DNA from 2 places in the Arthrobacter sp. 147(2020) genome. Region 2 is predicted to be linked to the other one. Evidence: riboswitches for the same ligand, from Rfam matches in the RefSeq annotation. Region 2 holds a riboswitch; the other holds the start of a gene.
The links. A riboswitch is a leader RNA that binds a small molecule or an ion and turns the genes downstream of it on or off. The one in region 2 is predicted to bind thiamine pyrophosphate.
Positions count from the first base shown of each region.

Region 1: another riboswitch for thiamine pyrophosphate. It lies ahead of HMI58_RS05765 (ECF transporter S component); the one in region 2 lies ahead of HMI58_RS10960 (3-oxoacyl-ACP reductase).

Region 1 is NZ_JABFOM010000005.1:102,961-106,356, reverse strand. Features, by position in the region: gene HMI58_RS05770 (ATP-binding cassette domain-containing protein) at 1-889, opposite strand, end outside; gene HMI58_RS05765 (ECF transporter S component) at 895-1,512, opposite strand; TPP riboswitch at 1,580-1,696, opposite strand; gene HMI58_RS05760 (DUF4235 domain-containing protein) at 1,828-2,088, shown strand; gene mnhG (monovalent cation/H(+) antiporter subunit G) at 2,100-2,495, opposite strand; gene HMI58_RS05750 (monovalent cation/H+ antiporter complex subunit F) at 2,499-2,759, opposite strand; gene HMI58_RS05745 (Na+/H+ antiporter subunit E) at 2,756-3,340, opposite strand; gene HMI58_RS05740 (Na+/H+ antiporter subunit D) at 3,337-3,396, opposite strand, start outside.
Region 2 is NZ_JABFOM010000014.1:68,745-72,140, reverse strand. Features, by position in the region: gene thiE (thiamine phosphate synthase) at 1-55, opposite strand, end outside; gene thiM (hydroxyethylthiazole kinase) at 73-906, opposite strand; TPP riboswitch at 898-998, opposite strand; TPP riboswitch at 1,088-1,184, shown strand; gene HMI58_RS10960 (3-oxoacyl-ACP reductase) at 1,241-2,005, shown strand; gene HMI58_RS10955 (aldo/keto reductase) at 2,063-3,025, opposite strand; gene ndk (nucleoside-diphosphate kinase) at 3,097-3,396, opposite strand, start outside.

The DNA.
Region 1 (3,396 bases), on a different contig from region 2:
GCAGCTCGACGTCGACGTCGTCGAGCACCACCGGGCCACGCTTGGTCCGCGCCACCGAAAGCCCACGGGCAGCCAGCAGGGGGTCCCCCGGGGATGGCAGCAGGCCGGGCACAGCTGGCTGGTGGCCCGGGATCCAGACCCCAGCCTCCGCCAGCCGCGCGCGGGTTCGGGTATCCGTCAGCACAGTGTCCGGCGGGCCGTCGGCGAGGATACCGCCGTCGGCCGCCAGCACCACCACCCGGTCCACCACATCCGCCCAGACCGCTACCCGGTGTTCCACCACCACGAAAGTGGCGCCGGTTCGCTCCAGGACACGGACGACTGCGTCGCGTACCTCCAGGACCCCCTCCGGGTCGAGGTTTGCTGTCGGTTCATCCAGCAGCAATAGCCCAGGCTGCATGGCCAGCACCGCGGCGAGCGCGAGGCGCTGCTTTTGCCCGCCCGAGAGCGCCGTTGTCGACCGGTCCAGGGGGACGTCCAACCCGACGTCGTCGAGCGCTTGCCGGACCCGCTCCCAGATTTCCGCCCGGGGGACGGACTGGTTCTCGGCTCCGAACGCCACCTCGTCGCCCACCCGGGCAAGGACTATCTGCGTGTCAGGGTCCTGCAGCACCAGCCCCGCACGTCCCCGGACCCGACCGGGCGGGCTTCCGTCGAGGGTGAGGGAACCGTGTTCCTCCCCCTGGCCGTCGTCGCCGAGCACACCCGCCAGGCCGTGCAGTAGGGTGGACTTCCCGGAACCGGAGGCACCGAGCAGCAACACCCGTTCCCCTGGCTGAACCACCAGATCAATGTCCTGGACCGCTGGTCTCTTACGCCCGGCGTGCCGCCAGCTCCAGCCGCGGGCGGCGATGCTGACGGCTGCCCGCTCCCTCGTGTGCTCGGCCATACCGGTTAGACGTCAGCCGTTCGACCGGCGGCGAAAGCGGACAGCACGCCGGTCTTCGCAAGCCCCCGGACGGCCAGCCACGAGAGAAGGCCCGCGATCACCACACCGGAGATGGATGCGAAGACCACGTACATGAGCTGCCATTCGAAGGCCCAGAGGGCGTTGTAGAGGATGTTCTCGCTGATTGCCAGGGCCAGCCCCGCACCCAGTCCTGCGAGCAGCGCCACCCCGAGGTTCCATTTGCGGTACAGGAAGAGCAGGAAGATCAATTCTGCGCCGAGGCCCTGGATGGCGCCGGACAGCAGGGTGGTCAGGCCAAACTGGGTGCCGAGCAGCGCTGAGACAGCTGCCGCCAGTACCTCACAGTAGATGGCCGCGCCGGGTTTCCTGATGATGAGACCGCCGAGAACCCCGGCGATCAGCCACCCACCGGTATACAGTCCGGCCAGGGGCGGGAACGCGCTGGTGATCGCCGAGATCCCCGTGTAACCGGCGGACCAGGCGAAGAAGACCACCCCGACGGCAACGGCGACCACCGATGCGACGACGATATCGACCACCCGCCACTGATAGGTGGGGCGGTACGTGGGGGTGCTCTGGGTTCGTGCCTGTGATGAAGCCATAATGAATTCCTCCTGAGGTACAGGAGGGGAGGGTACCTGGGGCCCGCAGCAATGCCACTGGCCGGGCACCCTGAGATACTCGACTCCCTTCGCCGGTACTAGCCGGATCAGGTTCGAGGGTCTGCGGTAGTCCGCACTCTCAGCGCCCGCTCATCATCTGAGCGGCGCTCCCCTGTCGTATGTTTAGCAGTTTCAACTCTACACCTGAGCCGAACGCGTCAACCAAAACCGGGCGGACCCCAGCAGTGGATGCGTCGTTGTCTGCTGAGGGAAACGCTAGGCTAGGAAAAAGAGCCACCATCGAAGGAGACACCCATGAATCAGCTTATGAAACTGCTCGGCGTTGCGCTGAGCCTCGGGGCCGGAATTGTCGGCGCCAAGCTAGTGGATTTCATCTGGCACAAGACCACCGGCAAGGCGACGCCGAAGGACGAGGATGCCCTTGAGAACAGCCTGCGCTCCGCCATCGCTTTCGCCCTGATTTCCGGTGCGGTCCGCGCGGTCCTCCAGGTCCTGACAAACCGCACCACGCAGAAGGCGGCCCTCCGGTTCGCGAAGACCCGCGACCTGACGTAAACCGCAGTTCTTTACGTCTCGTCGGGGCGCTCGGTCGGATTCCGGCCGGGCGCCCTTTTGTTGGCCGCCTTCTCCACGATCTCGTCGAGCTCGTCCATGCTGAGCAGGTCCCGCCGCAGGTGCTTGGTGCGGTAGCCCGCCCGTCCCACCATATGCGCCGAAACGGGGACGGTCAGGAGCATGAAAATCCAGCACACCAACAGCACGGGCAGCAGTATCCAGCTGCGCAGCTGGAGCGCCATGGCCAGCAGGAACAGCAGCAGCCCCAGTACCTGGGGTTTGGTGGCCGCATGCATCCTGGTCAGCAGGTCGGGAAACCGAAGCAGCCCGACGCCGGCAGCGACGGACATGAGAGCGCCGCCGATCAGGAACACGGCGGTGAGTGCGTCAATCACTGTCTCGTTCATGTCCTATTTCCTGTCCGTCACGAAGCGCGCCACGGTTACCGAGCCGATAAACCCGATCACCGAGATGGCCACGAGGAGCACCACATTGTCCAGGTGCCGGTTGACCGCCATGTCCATCGCGAGTGCCCCACCGATGGTGGCGAGCAGCACGTCGATGGCAAGCACCCGGTCCAGGATCGAGGGACCCCTTGCGATGCGGTACAGGGCGCACAGGGCGGCCAGGATGAGCAGCCCCGCGGCGATGAAGATGGCGACAACCATCATGTGCTGGCCCCTTCCTGGCGGGAGTCGTTCTCTTCGTCGAACCGTTGCTCGGTTTGGAGCAGCGCCAGGTCGTCCCGCGTTCCCATGATCTTGATCAGCCAGGCCTCCGTGGTCCGGACGTCGGAGCGGATCTTCGCCGCGTCCTCGGGGGTGGCGACGTTCAGGCAGTGCAGATACAGGGTGGAGGTGGAGCGGTCCACTTCAATCACCAGCGAGCCGGGGATGAGGGACAGGGCGTGCCCGGTGGTGGTGACCAGCAGATCCGACTGGCTGCGCAGTTGCACGGCGACGACGGCGTTCACGAGGTGCGGCCCGCGGGTCAACGAAAGCCAGAACACCTCAAAGCTGGCGATCACGAGCTTATAGATGAACCGGACCGCGAACGGCACGGCGTAGAGCACGTTGAACCGCCCGCTGAGCTCTACCGGCGGCAGGTACAGCAGGTTCGCGACGGCGTAGGCGATCAGGCCGCCGAAGATGAGGTTGCCCGGGCTGAAGTCCTGCCAGAGTGCACCCCAGACAATGACCAGCCAGATGATCAGGGGAAGCTCGGTGATGAAGGGGATTTTCTGCCGGGTCATGGCGCGCTCCCCTCGCCGAGGACTGCCTCAATGTAGTCGGTGCGGTCCAGCATGTT
Region 2 (3,396 bases):
GGCACAAGCCAGTGTCAGTCACCAGGTAGAGGGATAGATGCTCCCGAAGAGTCACGGAGTCGTTCCATCGACTCATCGCGCGCTGTCCGATACGCTCACCGCGCGGAGATTCAAACCCCTTGCGACGTCCTCGGGGGTGACGGCCGCCAGCCGGTCGAGGAATTCGATGGCGAAGCTTCCTGGCCCGTGCGCCCGCGCAGCCGCTTGCTCCGCAGCAACTGTGTACACGCCGGTGGCCGCAGTGGCCGCGAGGACAGCGTCGTCGGTCAGGGAGGCGAAGGCAGCCATGACGGCCCCCAGCGCGCAGCCGCCGCCCGTCACCTTCGTCAGCAGGGCATTCCCGTTCGCTACGACGACGGCATCCCCCTCCGGGCCAACCACGAAATCGTGGGCGCCTGAAATGGCCACCGCCGACGACGTCGACTGCGCGAGTGCCCGGGCCGCGTCCCGGGCATCCAGCGGATCGTCGGTGGAATCGACTCCGCGGCCGCCGGAGCCAGCACCCGCCAGCGCGAGGATCTCGGAGGCATTCCCCCGGATAATCCGCGGGTTTCGTGCGGTCAGCGCGTCGGCAAGCTCAGTTCGGACAGAGAGGAATCCGACGGCCACGGGGTCCAGCACCCACGGCGTTCCGGCGGCATTCGCGGCAACCACGGCTTCGGTCATCGCCGTCTGCTGGTCCCTGTGGGGGGTCCCCAGATTGATAAGGATCCCCGACGCGACGGAGGCGAACTGGCTGGCTTCCGCAGGAACATCCACCATGGCGGGCGCAGCACCCACGGCGAGAAGAACGTTGGCAGTGAAGTTGGTCACCACGGCGTTGGTCAGACACTGGACCAACGGAGATTCTTTCCTCAGCTCGGCGAGGAGTTGGGCACAATCAGATGATGCATGACGAACAGTCATCCACGACATCCCTTCGCTAGTTCGAACTAGATCAGGTTCAACGGGTGTAGATTCTCAGCTGCTCCTGATGAGCAGCACCCCGTGCCATGGTCACCACCCTAACCGCTCCGCCCCGAACCTCCACAAATTCCCCTCCTGGCCTATCAGGTAGCGGTGCGGCCTGCTCCGTGGTTACTGTATGGGGAGCGACACGGGGTGCCGGTTTGATGCTGGCTGAGATGACACCCGTTGAACCTGATCCAGTTCGAACTGGCGAAGGGATGTCCATCAGGCCTTTTGGTCGGTTCATGCGTCTTTTCGCCCCAATTTCACACAATGTCAGATGGGGTAATCCATGCAACTCACCGAACAAATTGTCCTGGTTACCGGTGGCGGTCGGGGCCTGGGCCGCAGCATCGTCGAGGCATTCTCGGCTGAAGGCTCCCGCGTAGTCATCAACTACCGGACCAGCGCAGACCGGGCCCACGAGCTCGCCGCCCAGATCGGTCCGGCACGGGCGTGGGCTGGAGCCGCGGATGTGACTGACCCTTTGCAGGTCGGCGACCTGCTCGAACGGGCGCGCGAGCACTTCGGAGCCCCAGTCACCACTGTGGTGAACAACGCGCTGGCATCATTCACTTTCAATGGCGACGCGCGCTCCACCGCAGCGGAGATCAGTTGGGATGAGTTCAGCTCCCAGTTCGCTGGCAGCGTCAGGGCCGGGATCAACACCACACAGGCAGCACTTCCGGGAATGCGCCAGCATCAATTCGGGCGCATCATCAACATCGGCACTAACCTGTTCCAGAACCCTGTGGTGCCGTATCACGACTACACCGCGGCGAAGGCGGCCCTGCTATCGCTGACCCGAACCTTGGCGAAAGACCTCGGGCCCCAGAACATCACAGTCAATATGGTCTCCGGGGGCCTGCTGCGCACCACTGACGCCAGCGCCGCGACCCCTGAGGAGGTCTTCGATTTCATCGCAGCATCAACACCGCTGGGGCGGGTGACCACGCCGCAGGAGTTCGCCGCCGCTGTTCTCTTCTTCGCCTCGCCCTGGGCCCGATCCGTGACCGGACAGAATCTGGTGGTTGATGGCGGGCTGGTCATGGATTGACCACTGCCCTGCTCAGTCCTGGTTCCTCGGTGCCCGGTCAGGCGTCAGTCGGCCGGCCTAGGCGGCGCGGGGGAAGATGCGGTCGAGTTCCTGCAGCTCCGTTTCTGACGGCACCCAGCACACGGCTTGGGCATTCTGCTCGATCTGTTCCGGTTTGGTGGCGCCGGCGATGACCGAGGCGACTGACGGCTGGGCGGCCAGCCAGGAGAAAGCCACCTGCAGCTCGGTCAGGTCCCGGGCCCTCGCGAAAGCTCCGAAGTCGGCGAGCTGGTCCCAGTCGGCGCCGTCCAGCAGGTTGGTGCGGGAGTGGGTGAGTCTGCTGCCCGCGGGAACCTTTGAGGCACTGTACTTGCCGGTCAGCAGGCCGTTGGCGAGGGGGAAGAAGGGGAGCATGCCGATCCCGTAGGCCTCGGCTGCGGGGACCACCTCGGCTTCGATCTTGCGCTCGAGGAGGTTCCAGTGGTTCTGGGCGGAAATGAAGGGGGTGTATCCGCCGAGCTGGGCCACGAACTCGGCCTCGGCAATCTGCCAGCCAGCCCGGTTGGAGTGGCCGATGTACCTGACCTTGCCACTGGTGACGAGGGCGTCCAGCGCCGAAAGGGTCTCGTCGATGGGCGTCAGCGGGTCCGGGGCGTGGAACTGGTACAGGTCGATCCAGTCGGTGCCCAGGCGCCGCAGTGACGCGTCGACGGCCTTCATGATGTAGCGGCGCGATCCGCGCGCACCCCAATCCGGACCGTTGGCGCCCTTGAGGTCCAGCCCGAACTTGGTGGCGATGAGCACGTCGTCGCGGTTCTTGACGAGGGCCTTGCCCAGCATCTCCTCGCTCAGACCGGGAGTTTTCCCGTAGGAATCGGCCACGTCGAAGAAGTTGATTCCCGCATCGATGGCCGCTCCGATGACGGCGTTGGTACCACGCTGCGTCTCGGTGGGCGTTCCGGCGCGGCCCAGGTTGTTGCACCCGAGCCCTACCACTGAAACGTTCAGTCCGGAGTTGCCAAGTCTGCGATATTCAGTCATGGGACTACGCTACAACATCGGTTACCCGAGGCACCTTCCGGCGCCCCGGGTAGAATCCGGTGAGTTGGTGCTCAGGCGAACCAGATACCCATTTCGCGCTCGGCCGATTCAGCCGAGTCCGAACCATGGACCAGGTTCTGCTGCACCTTCAGGCCCCAGTCCCGGCCCAGATCGCCACGGATGGTACCGGGAGCGGCGGCCGTAGGCTCGGTGGCGCCGGCGAGAGACCGGAACCCCTCGATGACCCGCTCGCCCTCGAAGATGGCAGCGACGATGGGGCCGCTGAGCATGAACTCAACGAGTGGTTCGAAGAAGGGCTTGCCGACGTGCTCCTCGTAGTGCTCTTCGAGCATCGCGCGGGTGGCCGAAAC